Regions from separate parts of the Asanoa sp. NPDC049475 genome, predicted to be linked through region 1. Evidence: riboswitches for the same ligand, from Rfam matches in the RefSeq annotation. Region 1 holds a riboswitch; the other holds the start of a gene.

Region 1 (10,377 bases):
CACGACGAGGAGTACGCGCGGGTCTCCGGCCTGCCGGTGCGCGCGCTCAACCTGCTGGTCGCGGTCATGACGGCGGTCACCGTGACGATCTCCATGCGCGCGGTCGGCCTGCTGCTGGTCAGCGCGCTGATGGTCGTGCCGGTGGCGACCGCGCAACAGGTGGCCCGCGGCTTCCTGGCCACGATGGGCCTCGCGATGGTGCTGGGGGTGGCCGCCGCCGGCTCCGGGGTCTGGCTGGCCTGGGAGATCGACACGGCGCTCGGCGCGACCATCGTAGTGCTCGCGATCGCCGGCTTCCTGGTCGTCGCCGTGTCCCTGGCGGTGCTGCGGGCGGTCCGCAGACGCACGGCCCTGCGCGCGAGCCGCTCCGTCGCCATACCCGACCCGGAGCCACACGAGGTTGTCCTCAATCGGCGCTGAGCTACGGTTCCGGTATGACGGAGGGCAACGGGTACGAGTCGTACGAGCGCGCGGGAGAGCTCCTGCGCGCCCTGGCGGCGCCGATCCGGGTCGCCATCGTCACGGAGCTCGGCGGCGGCGAACGCTGCGTGCACGAGCTGGTCGAGTCGCTGCGCGCGCCGCAGCCCCTGGTGTCCCAGCATCTGCGGGTGCTGCGCGGCGCCGGCCTCGTACGCGGCAACCGGCGGGGCCGGGAGATCGCGTACTCCCTTGTCGACGAGCACATCGCGCACATCGTGGCCGACGCCGTCAGCCACGCCCGGGAGGCATCATGAGCGAGGCGGGCACGCTGCGGAACACGCACCAGCGGCGGGCGGTCAGCTCGCTGCTCGGGTCCGTCGAGGGCTTCCACAGCGCCCAGGAGCTGCACTCGATGCTCCGCGACCGGGGTGAGCGGGTCGGGCTGACCACCGTCTACCGCACCCTGCAGAGCCTGGCCGACGCCGGTGAGATCGACGTGATGCGCCCGCCCGGCGGCGAGCACCTCTACCGCCGGTGCAGCCAGGGGCACCACCACCACCTGGTCTGCCGGTCCTGCGGCTCGACCGTGGAGGTCGAGGGTCCGGCGGTCGAGAACTGGGCGGACCGGGTGGCCGAGAAGCACGGCTTCACCGACGTGAGCCACACGCTCGAGATCTTCGGAACCTGCCAGGGCTGCTGCCGGAGCTGACTAGTGCGGCGGGGCCGCCGGTGCGGGACCCTGTGGGCGTGAAGATTTACGCCGACCGCTTTCCCCGGTTCCTCCTCCAGGTCGTCACCGACCTGTTCGTGATCGCGTGGGTCTACTTCTGGATCCGCGGCGCCCTGTGGTTGCAGGACCAGGTCCAGAAGCTGGGCGTACCCGGCCAGAAGCTCGAAGGCGCCGGCAGCGCGCTGGCCGCGAACCTGGCCGAGGCGAGCAGCAAGGTGGGCCGGGTGCCGCTGGTCGGCGACGAGCTCACGACGCCGTTCGAGAAGGCGGCGGGAGCGGCCCGCTCGGTCGCCGAGGCGGGCCAGTCCCAGCAGGACGTGGTCGGCGACCTGGCGCTGGCACTGGCGGTGATCACCGCCGTGCTGCCGATCCTGTTCGTGCTGCTGTTCTGGCTGCCGTTGCGGGTCCGCTGGGTCCGCCGGGCCAGCGCGGCGTCGCGCGTCCGCAAGTCGGCGGCGGGCCGGGACCTGCTGGCCCTGCGCGCCCTGGCCACCCAACCGCTGAGCAAGCTGGCCAAGCTGGGCCCGGACGTGGCCGAGTCCTGGCGCCGCTCCGACGACTCCACAGTGGATGCCCTGGCGGCGCTCGAGCTCAAGTCGCTTGGCCTGCGACAACGATGATCGGCGCGACTGGGTGAACGGCGATACCCCGGCTAGGCTTTGAAGATCACTGTCAACGCGATCTTCACGCCATGGATGGCTTTCTAGACTTCCTGGACCCGTTCATCACGTCGCCGTGGGTTTACGGCGTCGTTTTCGCGTTGGCGGCTCTCGACGCGTTTCTCCCGATCGTGCCCAGTGAGGCCACGCTGATCACCGCTGGGGTCTTCGCGGCCAGTGGTGAGCCCAACGTCCTATTGATCATCCTGACCGGCGCTGCGGGTGCCATGGTCGGCGACCACATCTCGTACTTCATCGGCCGCGCCGGCGGCGAGAGCGTGATCAACCGGATACCCGAGGGCACCCGCCGGGCCAGGACCTTCGAGCGGGTACGCGAGCTTCTCTTCGCGCACGGTGGCGTCGCGCTGGTGATCGCCCGCTACATTCCCGGAGGCCGGACCGCGATCACGCTGACCTGCGGTGCGATCAGGTACCCACGCCGGCGGTTCACCGCGTTCGACGCGCTCGCCTGCTTCTCCTGGGCGGCGTACACCACGCTGTTGGGCTTTGTCGGCGGATCGGCCTTCGAGGACCACCCGATCCAGGGGCTCGCACTCGGCTTCGGTATCGCCCTGGCCCTGGCCGGGGTGGCCGAGCTGATCCAGTGGTTGCGGCGCCGCCGCAGGCCGCCGGAGAGGCCCAAGCCTCAAGAGGTGGGTGTCGGCGGGGACGGAAAATAGCGAAGCGGCCCGGGCCTGAGCCCGGGCCGCCGCCGCGTCACATAGGTGGAATTCGCCGCCGCACGTCTTCCGCCGTCGACGGACCCGGCTTCCAGGTCGCCACCCAGGGCAGGTCGCCCTCGGGGTGCACGACGCCGTCCTCGAGCCAGGTGTAGCGCCCGTCGAGGATCCGCTTGGCCGCCTTCACATCCACCGCGTCCGTGTTGTCCCAGAGTGCGGTGAACAGCGCGTCGGCGCGTACCTTGGCCTGCCGGCAGAACAGGTCGGCCAGTTCCATGCCCTCCGGCCGGGTCTCCCGCTCCGAGGTGGCCCGCACGCAGACCGCCGCCATCGCGAACAGCTCCGCGCCGATGTCGACGATCCGGCCGAGGAAGACCTCGCGGTCCTCCATCCGCGCCTGCCAGCGGGACATGCCGTAGAAGGTCGACCGGGCCATCTTGCGGGCCGCCCGCTCGACGTACCGCAGGTGCTGGGCCAGCGGGCCGTACTCGTCATTGAAGGCCGACGGGTTCTGCCCCTTGCCGACCGCCAGACCCGGCAGCCACTTGGCGTAGAACGCGGTCGCCCGGGCACCGGCCTTCGCCTTGCGGCCCAGGTCGGCCTTGGGGTCGATGATGTCGCCGGCGACCGAGAGGTGCGCGTCGACCGCCTCACGGGCGATCAGCAGGTGCATGATCTCGGTCGAGCCCTCGAAGATCCGGTTGATCCGCAGGTCGCGGAGGATCTGCTCGGTCGCGACCGCGCGCTCGCCGCGGGCCGCCATCGAGTCCGCCGTCTCGTAGCCACGACCGCCCCGGATCTGCACGAGCTCGTCGGCGATCTTCCACGCCATCTCGCTCGCGTAGAGCTTGACCAGCGCCGCCTCGATGCGGATGTCGTTGCGGTCGTCGTCGGCCAGCATGCAGCACAGGTTGAGCATGGTCTCCATGCCGTACGTGGTCGCGGCCATGAAGGACAGCTTCTGCGCGATGGCTTCGTGGTCGCCGACGGGCCGGCCCCACTGCACCCGCTCCGCGGACCACTGCCGGGCGACGCTGAGGCACCACTTGCCGGCGCCGACGCACATCGCGGGCAGCGACAGCCGGCCGGTGTTGAGCGTGGTCAGCGCGATCTTCAGGCCGCGCCCCTCGCCGCCGATCATCTGGTCGGTCGGCACGAACACGTCGTGGAAGCGGGTCACGCTGTTTTCGAGACCGCGCAGGCCGACGAAGCTGTTGCGGCGCTCGATCGTGATGCCCGGCGAGTCGCCCTCGACGACGAACGCGGTGATGCCGCCGCGCCGGCCCTCGGACTTGGGCACCCGGGCCATCACCACGAGGAGCGTGGCGATGGTGCCGTTGGTGGCCCAGAGCTTGACGCCGTTGAGCCGGTAGCCGCCCTCGACCGGCTCGGCGATCGTGCCGAGGCGGGCCGGGTCGGAGCCGACGTCGGGCTCGGTGAGCAGGAACGCCGACACCTCGCCGCCGGCCAGGCGGGGCAGGTAGCGCCGCTTCTGCTCGGCGGTGCCGAACAGCTTGAGCGGCTGCGGCACGCCGATCGACTGGTGTGCGGAGAGCAGCGCGCCGATCGCCGGGCTGGCCGAGCCGGCCAGCATCAGGCTGCGCGCGTAGTCGAGGTTGGTCAGCCCGAGGCCGCCGTACTTCTCGTCGATCTTCATGCCGAACGCGCCGAGCCGGGCCAGGCCGTGGAACACGTCGTCCGGGATCCGGTCCTCACGCTCGATGAGGGCACCGTCGACATCGCTGCGGATGTAGGCGTTGAGCTTCTTGACGAACTCTTCGCCCTTGGCGGAGCGCATCGGGTCGGGCTGAGGCCACGGGTCGATCAGGTCGAGCCGCAGCCGGCCCAGGAAGAGCTCCTTGCCGAAGCTGGGCTTGGTCCAGTTGGTCTCGCGGGACGCCTCGGCGACCTCGCGGGACTCCTGGTAGGAAACCGTGCCGGCCTCCTGCGGCAGAGCACCGGCACCGTCGGCGCCGCCGGCCTCCGGCGGCCTGTTCTGCGTAGTCGTCACGGCTTCCCCCTTTTGTCCGGGCTTGGCTGTGCTGGTTCTGACGGTACCCCGCTTTGTTACCCGCCGGTAGGCTTCTGCTATTCCTCGGGGTTCTCGCGACGCTCTTCGATCTCTTCCTCGGTCTCGTCCGCCTCTCCCCAGTCCCGCCGCGACCACGGCAGGATCGCCCAGAACGTGAGGAAGAAGAAGGCGGTCACCGCGCTGAGCCCGATGGCGATGCCGCGCGAGAGGATGAAGTCGGTGATCAGCAGGACCGCGGCGGACATCGAGACGAGCATGAAGAACAGGCCGCCGGTGGCCATCTTGTGGCCGAACCGGACCAACTCGGGCTTGCGCCCCTGCCGGAACAGCGCCCGGTGGAACGCCACCGGAGCGATGATCATCGCGGTCGCGGCGGCCGCGGCCAGCAGCGCGACGAGGTAGATGTCGCGCTGGAACTCGGTGGTCTCCGGGAACCCGCTGCTGAACGGCAAGGTCAACAGGAACGCGAACAGGATCTGGACGCCCGTCTGCGCGACCCGCAACTCCTGCAGAAGATCGGCGAAGTTGCGGTCCCACCGCTGCTTCGGGGTCTCCTTGCGGTGCTCCTGGGCCATGCGGGCTCCTTTGTCCGGCCGTGACGGAAGCCGGCTAGCCCTTCCATGGTCGTCGCTGGGGGCGCCGGTCCGCGGTCAATTCCCGCCCGGCACTTCGCTGAAACGCGAGACTTGATCAGCTACTTGCGGTTTTCGGACATCCAGCGTTCCGCGAAGTCGACCGCCGCGCGTTGGGACATCAGGCGCGCCAGGGCGCCGCCGATGCGGCCCGTGCGGACCGCTCCGGTCGCGTCGAAGTCGGCGCCCAGCAGCTCGAAGTCGCTCTCGTCCAGGTCGACGTCGTCCCACCAGACCCACTCGCGGCCGCCGTCCGCGGTCTGCACCGCTGCTCCCAGGTGGGCCGTCGGCGGGTCCGCCTGCCGGTACTCGGCCAGGTGCAGGGACGTGTTGGAGTCGTGCCCGACGCCGAGCAGCAGGACGTCGCCGTCGAGGCCGTAGATCTTGCCCAGGGGCGAGTCGGCACCGAGCATGCCCGCGCGTGGCTGGCCGTAGACCACCTCGGCCGCCAACCGGCCCAGCGCCGCGAACGAGACCTGCGGGTGGTCGCTGCGCTGTGCACCCGGCCAGGTGCGGACCACCTCCGCGACCGCGCCCATCCAGCGGCTCGGCGTCACCTGCGGGTCGAAGCCCGGCATGTGCCCCCGGATCACGGGCCACCAGTCCTCGGGTACGGGCGGGTTCTGCCAGCCGGCCGGGTCGGAGTTGTCGGGGGTGTGCGTGGGCACGACCAGCGTCCCGTCCGGACCGATCGCGTCGCGCAGCGCCAGCACCAGCGCGTGCGGGCCGCCGGCCACGTAGCCGACCGGCTTGAGCGACGCGTGGACGAGCAGCGTCGAGCCGGGCCGGACACCGAGCGCGGCCAGATCGGCGGCGAGCGACTCGCGGGTGTGCGGCAGGCGTTCGGCGGCCTCCGCGGGGTGGTTGCTCACGACGCGTCCGCGATCCGGGCGAGGACCGCCTGCGCGAGCACGTCGGGCTGCCGCTCGGGGACCCAGTGGTCGACGCCGGGCAGCGGCAGGAAGCGGTAGTCGCCGGTCACGTGCTCGCCGGCCGCGCTCGCCGCGACCAGCCCGACGGCCGAGTCGCGGTCACCCCACACGAACGTGGTCGGCCGGTCCACCGGGCCGACCTTCGCCAGCTCCTCGATCGACAGTGCCCGGTACCAGTTGAGGGCCGGCGTGAGCGCGCCCGGTTCGAGCAGCGGCGCCGCATCGCTCACGCCGTCGAGCATCGCCCGCAGCCGGGCGCCGTCGTCGCTGGTCAGCACCGCCTCGGCCTTGCCGACCATGAGGAACAGCTGGATGTACGACGACCGGCGTTGCTGGTCGGGATCGCTGAACAGGGCCTGCGCGAACGCGGCCGGGTGGGGCACGCAGACCGCCGTCAGCGACCGGACCCGCTCCGGGTGGGTCGCGGCGAGCTGCCAACCGACCAGCGCGCCGAAGTCGTGGCCGACCACGTCGGCGCGCCCACCGGCCAGCTCGTCGACGAACGCGACCGCGTCGGCCACGCACTCGGCCTGCCGGTAGGCGTCGACCCCGCTCGGCCGCGCGCCGGGCGAGTAGCCGCGCTGGTCGACCGCGAAAGTGCGCAGTCCCGCCTCGTTGAGGACAGAGGTCACGCCGGCCCAGCTGTGCCGGTTCGTCGGGAAGCCGTGCAGCAGGATCACCGGCGGCCCACCGGGCGGGCCACCCTCCGTGACGTCGAAGGCCAGCCCGCGTGTCTCGATCCGCATGCGCGCGAGCGTACCTGCCGACACCGGTGTTAACGTGGTGGAACAACTTCACGTCCGACAGGGGAGCGCGCAGCGCTGAGAGTGCGGAGTCATCCGCAGACCCTCGAACCTGATCTGGGTAATGCCAGCGCAGGGAGCTCGGGAGGCAAGCATTATGAGCAACAATCGTTGGCGTACGGTCGACATCGTCGTCGCAGCGGTCCTGGGTGTCGCGTTCGGCGTCGTCTTCTGGGCCTGGGGCCTGCTCTACAACGGACCCGCCGACGCGATCCCCCTGCCCGCGCGCACGCTGCTCTACGGCGTCTGGCTGCTGCCCGCCGTGCTCGGCGCGCTGGTGATCCGCAAGCCGGGCGCGGCGCTGTTCACCGAGACGGTCGCCGCGCTGGTCTCGGTCGCCTTCGGCACGACCTGGGGCTGGACGCTGGTGCTCCAGGGACCGCTCGAAGGGCTCGGCGCGGAGCTCGTCTTCGCCCTGTTCGCGTACCGCGTCTACCGGTTGCCGGTGGCCGCGCTGGCCGGCGCCGTCGCGGGACTGGTGGCCGCGCTCTACGACGTCCTCTACTGGTACCCGGGCAACTCGTGGGCCAGCTTCGGTGTCCCCTACCTCGCGCTCACCGCGGCCAGCTCGCTGGTGATCGCCGGCGTCGGCGGCTGGGCGCTGACGCGCGCGCTGGTCAACACCGGTGTGCTCGACCGCTTCCCGGCCGGCCGGGAACGCACGGCAGTCTGACCCGTCGTGAGCGCCGTCGAACTGCGCGGCTTCGGCTGGCGGCACGCGGGTCGCAAGGCGTGGGCCGTGCGCGGGGTCGACCTGAGCATCGAGCGCGGCGAGCGGGTGCTGCTGCTGGGGCCGTCCGGCGCGGGCAAGAGCACGCTGCTGGCGGCGCTGGCCGGCCTGCTCGCCGACGACTCCGGCGAGCGCGAGGGCACGGCCGAGATCGACGGGCTCGACACCCGCAAGGCGCGCGAACGGGTCGGCATCGTGTTCCAGGACCCGGCGACCCAGCTGGTGATGTCGCGGGTCGGCGACGACGTGGCCTTCGGCCTGGAGAACCGCGGCGTCCCTCGCGCGGACATCTGGCCCCGGGTGGCCGAGGCGCTGGGCGCGGTCGGCCTCACCCACCCGCTGGACCGGCCCACCCACGCGCTGTCCGGCGGCGAGCAACAGCGGCTCGCCCTGGCCGGCGTGCTCGCGCTGCGACCCGATCTGCTCCTGCTCGACGAGCCCACCGCCAACCTGGACCCGGCCGGCGCGGAGCTCGTGCGGTCGTCGCTGCGTGCGGCCGTGTCACGGGAGACCACGGTCATCATGGTCGAGCACCGGCTGGCCGAGGTCGTCCCGTTCGTCGACCGGGTCGTCGTGCTGGCGGCCGGCGGCGGGGTGGTCGCCTCCGGGTCGCCGGCACAGGTGTTCGGTGAGCACGGCGCCGCCCTCGCCGCCGACGGCATCTGGGTGCCGGGGCAACCACTGCCACCGCCCCGTCGGGCGGCCGGCGCTCCCGGCGAAGTGCTGGTCACGGCCGACGGAGTGGCGCTGACACCGCGGCTGGCACCGACCGACCTGTCGGTGCGCACCGGCGAGGCGCTCGCCGTGCTCGGACCCAACGGCGTCGGCAAGTCCACCCTGGCGCTCATGCTCGGCGGCCTTCTCAAACCGGGAGCCGGCCGGGTGGCGGCGTCCGCGGCACTGGCGGGCTCCGATGCGGCGCGACCGCCGCACCGATGGCGGGCCGCCGACCTGACCGCCCGGATCGGCTCGGTGTTCCAGAACCCCGAGCACCAGTTCGTGGCGTCGACCGTGCACGCGGAACTGGCCGTCGGCCCGCGCCGACTGGGTCGGCCGCTCGCGGTCGTCGACGAGTTGCTGGCCCGGCTGCACCTCGACCATCTCGCGCGGGCCAACCCGTACACCCTCTCCGGTGGTGAGGCCCGGCGGCTGAGCGTCGCGACGGCGTTGGCGTCGGCGCCCCGGCTGCTGGTGCTCGACGAGCCGACCTTCGGCCAGGACCGGCGCACCTGGGTCGAGCTGGTCGCGCTGCTGGCCGACCTGCGCGACCAGGGACACGGCGTGCTGACCGTCACCCACGACCCGGCGTTCGTCGAGGCGTTGGCGGACCGGCGGCTGGAGCTGGCGCCATGACGCTCTCCGCGGTGATGGTCCGCTCGTCGGCGCCGCTGGCCCGGCGCAACCCGGTCGCGAAGCTGGTCGCCGCCACCGTGTTCGCGGTCGGCGTGCTGGCCACCCTCGACCCGCTGACGCCGGCGTTGGCGATCGCCGTCGAGCTGGTGCTGCTGCCGCTGTTCGGCGTCGGCTACGGCACCCTGCTGCGCCGCGGGTGGCCGGTGCTGCTCTCGGTGTTCGGCGTCGTGCTGACCACGATCCTGTTCGGCGCCAACCGCGACGGGTCCCTGGTCTTCGCGGTCGGTCCCGTCGACGTGACCACCGGCGTGCTGACCGTCGCATTAGGACTCGCGCTGCGGCTCGTGGCGCTCGCGCTGCCCGGCATCATGGTGTTCACGACCACGGACCCGACCGACCTCGCGGACGCGCTGGTGCAGAACGCCAAGACCCCGGCCCGGTTCGCGATCGGCACGCTGGCCGCGTTCAGGCTGGTGCCGCTGCTCGGCCAGGAGTGGCAGGCGCTGCGGATGGCCCGGCGGGCACGCGGCGTCGACTCCGGCGGCAATCCGGTGGCGGCGGCGCGGCTGTTCGCGTCGACGGTGTTCGCCTTGCTGGTCGGCGCGATCCGGCGGGGCACCCGGCTGGCCACGGCGATGGACGCGCGGGGATTCGACAGCGGCATCACGCGTACGCACGCCCGGGAGCAACGTTTCACCCGCGCCGACTGGCTGTTCCTGCTCGGCGCGGTGCTGCTCACAGCGGCCATCCTTACCGTGAGCATCGCTACAGGTACGTTCCGCCCGGTTCTGGGCTAGTCTCACGCACACGTTTTTCTTAGGCGGTGGCGGATGAGCGTTGTGCTGAGGGAAGTGACGGACGCGGCTGAGGTCGAGGCGTTGGTGCCGCACGTCTATCGGATCTTCCAGATGGTCTCGCGTGGTGCCGCGCTGGGTTGGGCCGTGCCGCCCGGCCCGGACGAGGTGCGCGAGCTGTTGACCGGAGTGGTCGAGGGCGCCGCCGGCGGCGAGGCCGCGCTGCTGGTCGCCTTCGCGTCGGGCGACGACGTCCCGGAGCCGGCCGGGCTCGACCCGCTGGCGGCGCGGCTGGATGACGGCAGCACGGTGGCCGGGCTCGGCTACTGGCGCCGCTACAGCCGGCAGACCCACCGGCCGCACGCCGACCTGGAGCGCGTGGCGGTGGCCGAGGCGCACCAGGGACGCGGGATCGGGCGCGCGCTGACCGAGGGCCTGGTGGCCAGTGCCCGCAAGGCCGGCATCGAGGTGCTGACCCTCGACGCGCGCGGCGACAACGAGCGGGCGCTGGCGCTCTATCGCACGCTCGGCTTCAACGAGTACGGGCGGCTGGTCGACTTCGTGGCGGTCGGGCACCTGCGCTACGACAAGGTGTTCTACGCCATCGACCTG
Region 2 (10,377 bases), on a different contig from region 1:
GACGGCAGCGTCTGCCCGGCGAGGACGAAGTGGTCGTCGGTCATGGTCGTCACCCTCCCGCCACGGCGGCGAGGATCTCGACCTCGTCGCCCTCGGTCAACGCCGTGTCCGCCCACTCGCTGCGCGGCACCACCTCGCCGTTGCGGGCCACCGCGATGCGGCGCTGGTCGGTGCGGGCCGCGACGAGCTCGGCCACCGTGACCGGCGACGCCACCTCGACGGCCTGGCCATTGACGGTCAGCGTCATCCAATCCTCCCGTCCGGAGCGAACGGTGCCGCGTACGACGGCAGCGCCCCCTCGGTCAACAGCTCGGCGATCGCGTCCGCGGTCGCCGGGGTGAGCAGCACACCGTTGCGGTGGTGCCCGGTCGCGAGCACCAGGCCGGGCAGCGACGAGGGACCGAGCAGCGGGGCGTTGTCGGGCGTGCCCGGCCGCCAGCGGGCCAGCGTCTCGACCAGCTCGAGCTCGGCGACGTCGGGCACCACCTCGATGGCGTCGCGGAGCAGGGCGTGCACGGCGCCCGCGGTGACCGTCGGGTCGAAGCCCAGCTCCTCGCTGGTGGCGCCGACGACCAGGCCGCCGGCGGACCCGTGCGGCACGAGGTAGACGTGCTGGCCGCGGACCAGCGCACGAATCGTCCCGTCGAGCAGGGCGTCGCCGCGCAGCCGCAGGATCTGGCCCTTGACCGGGCGGACCGGCAAGGGGGGAGCGCCGGGCAGACTGCCGCTCCACGCGCCGAGCGCGAGCACGACGGTGTCGGCTAACAGTTCGGTGCCGTCAGTCAGGCGCAGCCCGGCAGCGCGGCCGTCCACGACCATCAAAGAGGCGATCCGTGACTGGACGATGTGGACACCGGCGCCGACGGAGGCAGCCAGCAGCGCCGCGTGCAGGGAGCGCGGCTCGACCGAGTGGTCGCTGGGCGCGTGCAGGGCGCCGCGTACGCGCGGGCTGAGGGCCGGCTCGCGGCGCCGGGCCTGGCTGCCCGTCAGGCGCTCGACCGGCAGGCCGGACTCGAGGTAGTAGGCGTGCAGCCGGTCGAGCGCCGCCATGTCGTCGGCGTCGAAGCCGACCTCGAGCGTGCCGGCGGTACGCAGGTCCACCGTGCCGCCGAGGTCCGCGAGGAAGGCCGGATAGCGGCCCAGCGACTCCCGGCTCAGCGCGCGCAGCGCCTCCTCGCCGTACGCGGCCTCGGTCAGCGGGGCCAGCATGCCGGCGGCGGCCAGCGACGCGCCGGTGCCGGGCGCCTCGTCGACCACGGTGACGTCGAGCCCGCGCTGGGCGGCCCGCCAGGCCACCGCGAGCCCGATCAGTCCACCGCCGGCGACCAGCACCGTCATGGGTTGCCGTCCAGCGCGGCGAGCAGTGCCCGGGCGGCGGCCGCCGGGTCGGGCGCGGCCGAGACGGCGGAGACCACCGCGACGCCGTGCGCACCCGCCGCCCGCAGCAGGGGCACCCGCGGCGCGGTGACCCCGCCGATCGCGATGACCGGCACCCCCACGGCGGCCGCGACGGCGGCGACACCCTCCGGCCCGATCGGGTCGGGCAGACCGTCCTTCGTGGACGTCGCGAACGCGGGACCGACGCCGAGGTAGTCGGCGCCGGCGGCCACCAGCGCGGCCGCCCGGTCCGGGTCGCGGGCCGTGCCGCCGATCAGGTGGGTCGGGCCGGCGATCCTGCGCACCACCTCGACGGGCAGGTCGTCGGCCCCGACGTGGGTGCCGTCGGCCCGCGCGGCCAGTGCGAGGTCGACCCGGTCGTTGACGACGCACTGCGCGCCGGCGGCGCGGCACAGGAGCACCACCTCGCGCGCGAACGCCAACCGCTCGCGGTCGCTGCCGACCTTGGTGCGCACCTGGACGACCGGGGTGCCGCCGGCCAACGCGGCGCGCACGGCGTCCAGCGCCGCGATGCCGCCGGCCGCGTCGGTGACCACGTGCAGCCGGCCGATCACGACGCCACCCGCGCGGGCCGGCGCCGGCCCGGCAGCAGCACCAGTGCCGTGAGCCCGGCCGCGACCGCGAGGCTGACCAGGGACGCCGACCAGCCGTTGGCGGGATCGATGCCGAGGTCGTGCTGTCTGGCCGTCCACCAACTCGTCCAGCCCTGCCCGAGGTCGGGGAAGAAGGTCGGCAGGGTGAGCTGGTAGGCGACGAAGCCGGCGGCCCACGGCAGCAAGAGCCAGGGTCGGGCCGGTGCGGTGGCGGAGACGTCCCAGCGGCCGCGCGGCAGCACGAAGTAGGCGATCGCGAAGACGCCGACCAGGGGCACGAAGACCGCGCCGATCAGGAACAGGAACGGCTCGTACGAGACGATGTCGACGGCCAGCGCCAGCAGTGTGGCGACGGTGCCGACGAGGGCCGCGAGCAGCCTCCGGTCGATCCGCTCGACCATGTTGCGGGCCGAGACGGCGGTCGAGTAGACGTTGGCGAACGCCTCGTCGACCTCGACCACCACCAGCACGGCCAGCGCGACGGCACCGAGGGGCACGGCCAGCAGGGCGTCGACGACGTCGAGGCCGCCGGCACCGTACGCGGCCAGGGCCAGCACCCCGAGCGTGAAGCACGCGATGGTGGCGGCGCCGTAGCCGACGGTGGCGCCGGCGAACGCGGCCCGCCCGCTGCGCGTGTGCCGGGTGTAGTCGGCGACCAGCGGGAACCAGGAGACCGGCATCGCGATGACCACGTCGACGGCGGTCCAGAACGACCCGCCGTCGCCGGTCAGCGGCTGCGGGTCGGCCCGGAGCACCTCGACGAACAGGTAGAGGCCGGCGATCAGCGCGGCCCAGACGGCGTACCGGGCGAGCAGCCGGACGGCACCGAGCGGACGCAGCGCCATGAGGGTGGCGGCGACCCCGGCCACGAGCACGAACGGCCACTTGGGCGCGTCCAGCACCTTGGCGGCGGCGGTCGCGATGATGAAGATCTCGAAGGTCGCCCAGCCGACGCACTGGAGGAGGTTGAAGACGGTCGGCAGGTACGACAGGTGCCGGCCGAGCAGCCCGCGCAGCAGCACCATGCCGGGGGCACCCTCCCGGGCACCGGCGGCGGCGCCGAGGCCGAGCAGGAGGGACCCGATGACGGCCCCGACCACGATGGCCAGGATGGTCACGCCGAGCGGCCGCCCCGGCAGCACGGCGAAGGTGGCGGCGACGGGCAGGAGGAGGCTGACACCGAGGCTGCCGAACAGCCCGGCGGTGTCGCGGAAGCCGAGGGTACGAGCGGGTTCGGTCGCGCTTTCGGCGGCGGCCGTGGACATGGTCGACACGTAAGAAGCTCCCTACGCCGGCATTACCCGGTCAGGTTCCGACGGTCGGCGGCGCGTCAGCCGCCCTCTCAGCCCGGTGCTCCGAGCTCCCGTTGTGACTTCCGGCAGGTTACGACATACCCACCGCGAACGCCATCGTTACAGATATCACGGTGGGGCGCAGCCGTTCGGCCGGTCCGAGGGCGGCCAGACATAGGGCAGGTCGGGTGGGACGTCCCCGAAGAGCGGGCCGTAGAACGTCGCGTCCTTGCGGATCAGGGCCGACTGGTGGGAGCGGTGGAACGCCTCGTCGCCGAGCCAGGGTGGCAGGTCGCCGGCCGTCCGCAACTCCGGCACCTCGCGCACGGCGGTGATGCCGCACGACGCGGCCAGGTCCGTGGTCAGGGTCGTGGCCGTCGTGTCGGCGCGGCCCTCGGCGGTCCAGGTCGACGCCACGACGAGGCCGTAGCGGACCAGGGCCTCCTCGTATCCCGCCCACATCTTGACCGCCGGGTGGTGCCGGAAGCCGTGGCCCGCGACCGTCAGACCGCGCAGGATCTGCACGTTCTCCACCCGTTGCTTGCCGAGCCGCGGCGGGTCCAGCACCGCGGCCGACCGTGCGAAGTCGGGGAACGGCAGGAACGTCTGCATCAGCCCAGCGCGCGGTCGACGTTGAAGGCCGCGCTGATCAGGGCCAGGTGGGTGAAGGCCTGAGGGAAGTTGCCCAGCTGCTCGCCGGTGGGGCCGAGCTGCTCCGCGTACAGGCCGACGTGGTTCGCGTACGTGATCATCTTTTCGAAGGCCAGGCGGGCCTCGTCGACCCGGCCCGCTCGGGACAGGGCCTCGACGTACCAGAAGGTGCAGATGGACATCGTGCCCTCTTCGCCCTCCAGGCCGTCCGGGCTCAGGTGCGGGTCGTAGCGGTAGACCAGCGAGTCCGAGACCAGTGTGTCGCCGAGCAGGTCGAGGGTGGTCAACCAGCGCGGGTCCGTCGGCGCGACGAACTTCGACAGCGGCATCATCAGCACCGAGGCGTCCAGGACGTGGCCGTCGCGGTGCTGGACGAAGGCCTTCAGATCGGGCTCCCAGAAGCGGTCCATGATCTGGTAATAGATGGCGTCGCGGGCCTTGCTCCAGCGCACCAGGTCGGCCGGCAGCCCGCGCTGGTGTGCGACCCGGATCGCGCGTTCGAGCGCCACCCAGCACATCAGCCGCGAGTAGAGGAAGTTGCGCCGGCCGCCACGGATCTCCCAGACCCCCTCGTCGGGCTGGTCCCAGTTCTCGCACACCCATTCGACGAACGTGGTGACGCCGTCCCACACGCCGGCGGAGATCGGCTGGCCCCACTTGTTGTAGAGGTAGATCGAGTCGATCAGCGCGCCGTAGATGTCGAGCTGGAGCTGGTTCACCGCGTCGTTGCCGACCCGGACCGGCGCCGAGCCCTCGTAGCCCTCCAGGTGGTCCAGGCGGCGTTCCGAGAGCGACTCGCCGCCGTCGACGCGGTACATGATCTGCAATGGGCCCTCCGGGTCGGGGTCACTGGCGCGCACCCGGGCGGCGAGGAAGTTCATGAAGGCGTCGGCCTCCTCGGTGAAGCCGAGCCGCAGCAACGCATAGATGCAGAACGCCGCGTCCCGGACCCACACGTACCGGTAGTCCCAGTTGCGCTCGCCGCCGAGCCGCTCGGGCAGGCTCGTCGTCGGCGCGGCCACGATGGCACCCGTCGGCGCGTACGTCATCAGCTTGAGCGTGAGGGCCGAGCGGTGCACCGCCTCACGCCAGCGGCCCCGGTAGCGCGACGCCGAGAGCCAGCGCCTCCAGTACGCGACCGTGTCGGTGAACGCCTCCTCGGCCTCCTCGGCGGTCCCGTACGCCGGCTTGCCGTCGTCGGCCCGGTCGAGGCAGAACACCACCGACTCGCCCTGCTTGAGCCGAAAGGAGCTGATCACGTCGCCGTCGACGAGCTCGAACGGCGCGGTCGAGTTCAGCGCCATGCTCATCGACGCCGACTCGAAGAGCGCCCGCCCGTCCGCCAGCCGCAGGGTGTGCGGCTGGAGGCCGTAGTCGAAGCGCGGCGCCACGTGCGCCCGGAACGGAAGCTCACCGCGCACGCAGCTCACCCGCCTGATGAGCCGGAAGCCGTGGCTCTCCATCCGGTCGGCCGGCACCGGCATGAAGTCCTGGATCTCGGCGATTCCGTCGTCGGACAGGAAGCGGGTGATGAGCACATTGGTGTCGGGGAAGTAGAACTGCCGCGTGGTGGCCGGGATGTCGGCATGGAGCTGGAAGAAGCCGCCCTTGTCGCGGTCGAGGATCGACGCGAAGATGCTGGGCGCGTCGAAGCGGGGGACGCAGCACCAGTCGATGGTCCCGTCAGTGCCGACGAGGGCCACGGTTCTCAAGTTGCCGATGAGGCCATGCTCGCCGATCGGTAGATAGCGTTCTTCTTCCACCATTTTCAGACGCTACGCGACCGGGCGGCCCGCCCGCAGGCGATCGCGCACCCACACCCCGGCGGGCTTGAGCCGGGCCGGGTCCGCGTACGCGCCGGCCTTGCAGGTGCCCTTCTTGAACACCGCGCCGGAGCGCTTGTCGTCACTCCAGTTCCAGTTGACCCAGCTGACCTTCTTCGCCGCCATCAGGTCCAGATAGGACTGTGCCCGGGTGAAGTTGTCGCCACCGTCGCCGGTGTATTTCTGCGTGCCGAACTCGGTGACGAACATGGGCAGCCGGTCGGCCGCCCGGGAGAGGGCGTTGAGGTAGTTGTGGCCGTGCGAGGCGGCGTAGAAGTGGAAGGTGTACATCACGTTGGCCGCCCGCACGGGGTTCGCGATCACCTCGCGCTCGTCGGCGTCCTCCGAGATGCCCAGCGACGACCAGCCGCGGGTGCCGACCAGCACCACCGCGTCGGGATCCTGTGCGCGGATGACGGGGATGACCTGTTCGGCGTACGACCGGATCCGGCTCCAGGAGACGCCGCTGGGCTCGTTGGCGATCTCGTAGAGGATGTTGTCGGCGCCGCGGTGCCGGCTCGCGATCTCGGCGAAGAACGTGCGCGCCCGATCGAGGTTGGCCATCGGGTCGCCGGGGTCGAGGATGTGCCAGTCGACGATGACGTAGAGCCCCCGTGCCGTGGCCAGGTCGATGTAGTCGTCGACGAGCTCCGTGAACGCGCGGGGGTCGCTGGCGTAGCCGTCCTCCTGCACGTACATCGAGATCCGCAGCAGGTCGGCACGCCAGTCGCGGGCCAGCACGTCCAGCGACGGTCCGTTGACGCAGTTGGCGTACCACTGGATGCCGTGTGTGGACATCCCGCGGAGCTGGACCGGCTTGCCGTCCCGGTCGCACAGCCGGGTGCCGCAGACCCGCAGCGCGCCGTGGGTGCCGACGGGAGTCGGCGCGGGAGCCACCATCGTCGGTCCTATACCGACGGTGAGTGAGGCGATGACGGCGAGTAACCAGATCCGCATGATGTGAAGAAATCACGCGGCTGCCGGAGTGATCGGGCACACCCTGGCGCTGTCACCCATCCGGGTGGAAGCTGGGAAAACGTGCCCGCCACCCCCTCTGTAGCCACCGCCGGCGTCGGCTTCCGGTCCGAACGCGGCCCCGTGCTCGCTGCGGTGATGCTCTCGACCGCGCTCGTCGCCATCGACTCGACCATTATCGCCACCGCCGTGCCGTCGGTGGTCGACGACATCGGCGGGTTCACCCAGTTCCCCTGGCTGTTCTCGGTCTACCTGCTGGCCCAGGCGGTCACGGTGCCGCTCTACGGCAAGCTCTCCGACCTGTTCGGCCGCAAGCCGGTGATCCTGTTCGGCATCGCCACGTTCTTCGTCGGCTCGGTGCTCTGCGGCCTGGCCACCAGCATGACCATGCTGATCGTCTTCCGGGCGATCCAGGGCCTCGGCGCCGGAGGCATCGCCCCGGTGACCGTGACCATCGTCGGCGACCTCTACACGGTGGAGGAGCGGGCCAAGGTCCAGGGGTACGTGGCGAGCGTCTGGGGCGTCTCGTCGGTCGTCGGCCCGACCTTGGGTGGCGTGTTCAGCGAGTACGTGTCCTGGCGCTGGATCTTCTTCGTCAACCTCCCACTGTGCCTGCTGGCCGCCGGGATGATCTGGCGCAGCTACCACGAGCGCCGCACGCCGGCCCGGCCGGTGATCGACTACCGGGGTGCCGTGCTGCTGACCGCCGGCCTGACCCTGGTGATCCTCGGAGTGCTCGAGGGCGGACAGGCCTGGGCGTGGACCTCGCCGGCCAGCGCCGCCACCCTCGGCATCGGCGCGCTGCTGCTCGCCGCCTTCCTGCTGGCCGAGCGCCGGACCCGGGAGCCGGTGCTGCCGCTGTGGGTCTTCCGGCGCCGGCTGCTGGTGGCCAGCGGCGTGGTCTCCGCGGGTGCCGGCGCGATCCTGCTCGGCCTCAGTTCCTACGTCCCGACGTACGCGCAGGAGGTCATCGGCGTCGGTCCGCTGGTCGCCGGCCTGGCCCTGGCCGCGCTCACCCTCGGCTGGCCGATCGCCGCATCGCAGTCCGGCCGCCTCTACCTGCGGTTCGGGTTCCGCGACTGCGCGCTGACGGGCGTGGGCATCATCGTGGTCGGCTGCGCGCTGCTGCTCCTGCTCGGCGGCGGCAGCAACGTGTGGCAGGTGGGCCTGACCTGCATGGTGATCGGCCTCGGCATGGGATTGACGGTCAGCCCCACGCTGATCGCCTCGCAGTCCAGCGTCGGCTGGAAGGACCGCGGGGTGGTGACGGCCAACAACCTGTTCCTGCGGTCGGTGGGAAGCTCGCTCGGCACCGCGGTGTTCGGCGCGGTGGCCAACGCGAAGCTGCGGGGGTCGCACGGCGATCCGGCTAGGCTCGTCGGCGCCGTGCACCACGTCTTCATCGGGGTCCTGGCGGTGGCGGTCGTGGTGGCGTTCGCGGCGCTCCTGCTGCCCCGCGGCGACGTGCTCGCACCGGCCGAATAACCAAAAGCTCGCAACGGTTTTCCGTTATTCAGCGCGGCGGCCGCGAATGCTAGCCGAGTGACCTGCAAACTCTTCTTATCTTCGGCTTAAGCCTGGTCGTGCGGCGATCATCGGTACCTACAGTTCGGGCTGCCCAGATGTGTTTGGCCCCGAGAGGCTCCGATGTCCCAACCCACTCCCGCACCGCGCCGCCCCTTGCTGCACCGCCGGTCCACCTACCTCGTCGCGGTTCCGGTCGTCGTGGCCCTGGCGGCGAGTGTGGCGGTCACCACCGCCTACGCGCGTTCCGCCGACCCCGCGCCGACGTCGGCGGGCGGGGCCGTCGACGTCGACACCGAAGCCCTCCCGGAGGAGCTCGGTGCTGCCGCTGCTGGGGCCACGCCGTCCGCCGGGACGCCCACGGCCTCGCCGAAACCGTCCGCTTCGCCGGCAACCGCCGAGACGGCGAGATCGGCGCCGCCCGCCCGGCCCGGCTGGGTCGCGGTCGACCCGACCAAGCAGGCGGCCGACGTCCGCGCCTTCTTCGCCATGAAGCCGCGGAAGGTCACCAACAACCCGGTGAAGGTGCCCGAGTTCAACGCGTCGTGCAAGGTGAGCCACCGCAACGACGACGACCCGATCGTCGCGCCCGGGCTGAAGGGCGCCTCGCACAACCACACGTTCATGGGCAACACGAGCACGAACGCGTTCTCCACCGCGCGGTCGCTGTTCGCCAACAAGAAGACCACCTGCTCGCCGGCCCAGGACCACTCGGCGTACTGGATTCCCACCCTGCTCAAGGACGGCAAGGCGGTGAACCCCAGCGGCGTCACCGTCTACTACGGATCGCGGCTGAAGGACCCCTCCAAGACCGTGCCGTTCCCGATGGGCTTCCGGATGATCACCGGGGACGCCAAGAACCAGAAGGACACCCCGGACAAGCAGGGCAACCACTTCTGGTGCGGTGGCATCGGCGGTGAGGTCGGCCGCACGCCCGACGGGGAGTGGCCGGTGTGCGCGAAGACCGCGAACCTGGTGCGCCAGATCACCTTCCCGGACTGCTGGGACGGCAAGCACCTGGACAGCCCGGACCACAAGTCGCACGTCGGCCCGGCCGACCGTGACGGCAAGTGCTCCGGGAAGTTCCCGGTGGCGATCCCCTCGGTGTCGTTCGTCATCGGCTACCCGCTGAACACCGACATGACCGGCATCAAGCTGGCATCCGGTACGGGCTACTCGATGCACGCCGACTTTTTCAACGCGTGGGAGCCCAAGGCGCTCGCCGAGCGCGTCCGCAACTGCGTCGACCAGGGCGTCAAGTGCGGATCCGACGGCCAGTTCTGAGCCCGGCCGCCAAGAGCCGACTGGCGGCCGTCGGGGTGCTCGTCGCCACGGCCGTAGCCGTCCCGTTGACCGTGGCGACGACATCCTCCGGGCCGGCCACCCCCGCGGTGGCCGGCCCGCCGCCTACTGGCCCGACCGCGACCGCCGTGCTCGGTCCCACCGACATCGCCTACCTCCAGCTGATGATCCCCATGGACGTCGGTGCGGTCCGGCTGGCGGCGCTGACGCAGGACCCCGCGCTGGCGGCCGTCGTCGCCGACCACCCGGCGGAGCTGGCCAGGATGCGCGACCTGCTGAGGGCGGCCGGGCTGCCGGACGGGAACCTGCACGACGGCCACGAGCTGCCCGGCCTGTTCAGCGACCGGGAGCTGGACGAGGTCGCCGCTCTGTCGCCGCCGGCCCGGGACGCGCGGGTGGCCGACCTGCTCCGCGAGCACCTGGCGCAGGGGAAGCTCGTCTCGGCGAGCGCGGCGGACGCGGCCGAGGACCCGACCGTGCGGGCGCTGGCGGTCGAGCTGGGTGCGGCGCGTGCCAGCGAGCTGGCGCAACTGGGTTGATCCGGTTTTGCCGCGAAAGTCCAGTTAGTCGCGTACGGTGATCCCGTGGTGCTGGCGGGGTTGGCCCGGCGCGGCGGGCGCCGGGTCACCCCGCTCTCCCTTGCCGCCTGCGCCGGTGCGGTCGACGTCGTCGCGTTCGCCGGACTGGGCGGCGCCTTCGCGAGCATCGTCACCGGCAACCTCGTCGTCGCCGGCCTGGGCATCGGCACGGCCGACGACCACGTGTTCGCGACCCCGGCCGTCGCGGTCGCCGGCTACAGCGCCGGTGTCCTGTGGGCGC

The links. A riboswitch is a leader RNA that binds a small molecule or an ion and turns the genes downstream of it on or off. The one in region 1 is predicted to bind thiamine pyrophosphate.
Region 2: another riboswitch for thiamine pyrophosphate. It lies ahead of AB0J88_RS23955 (cytosine permease); the one in region 1 lies ahead of AB0J88_RS24125 (ECF transporter S component).

What each region holds. Positions count from the first base shown of each region.
Region 1 covers NZ_JBFAPY010000006.1:11,073-21,449, forward strand. Annotated here, with positions in the region: gene AB0J88_RS24080 (metal ABC transporter permease) at 1-420, shown strand, start outside; gene AB0J88_RS24085 (metalloregulator ArsR/SmtB family transcription factor) at 435-734, shown strand; gene AB0J88_RS24090 (transcriptional repressor) at 731-1,129, shown strand; gene AB0J88_RS24095 (hypothetical protein) at 1,168-1,770, shown strand; gene AB0J88_RS24100 (DedA family protein) at 1,842-2,489, shown strand; gene AB0J88_RS24105 (acyl-CoA dehydrogenase family protein) at 2,527-4,443, opposite strand; gene AB0J88_RS24110 (DUF6328 family protein) at 4,578-5,096, opposite strand; gene AB0J88_RS24115 (AAC(3) family N-acetyltransferase) at 5,216-6,025, opposite strand; gene AB0J88_RS24120 (alpha/beta hydrolase) at 6,022-6,831, opposite strand; TPP riboswitch at 6,881-6,985, shown strand; gene AB0J88_RS24125 (ECF transporter S component) at 6,986-7,561, shown strand; gene AB0J88_RS24130 (ABC transporter ATP-binding protein) at 7,568-8,971, shown strand; gene AB0J88_RS24135 (energy-coupling factor transporter transmembrane component T) at 8,968-9,768, shown strand; gene AB0J88_RS24140 (N-acetyltransferase) at 9,802-10,377, shown strand, end outside.
Region 2 covers NZ_JBFAPY010000005.1:828,149-838,525, forward strand. Annotated here, with positions in the region: gene AB0J88_RS23935 (thiazole synthase) at 1-44, opposite strand, end outside; gene thiS (sulfur carrier protein ThiS) at 50-247, opposite strand; gene thiO (glycine oxidase ThiO) at 244-1,338, opposite strand; gene thiE (thiamine phosphate synthase) at 1,335-1,952, opposite strand; gene AB0J88_RS23955 (cytosine permease) at 1,949-3,256, opposite strand; TPP riboswitch at 3,258-3,368, opposite strand; gene AB0J88_RS23960 (MSMEG_6728 family protein) at 3,413-3,895, opposite strand; gene AB0J88_RS23965 (glycoside hydrolase family 15 protein) at 3,895-5,700, opposite strand; partial or broken gene AB0J88_RS23970 (glycoside hydrolase family 5 protein) at 5,710-6,648, opposite strand; gene AB0J88_RS23975 (MDR family MFS transporter) at 6,796-8,217, shown strand; gene AB0J88_RS23980 (DUF1996 domain-containing protein) at 8,380-9,540, shown strand; gene AB0J88_RS23985 (DUF305 domain-containing protein) at 9,516-10,097, shown strand; gene AB0J88_RS23990 (DUF1275 family protein) at 10,143-10,377, shown strand, end outside.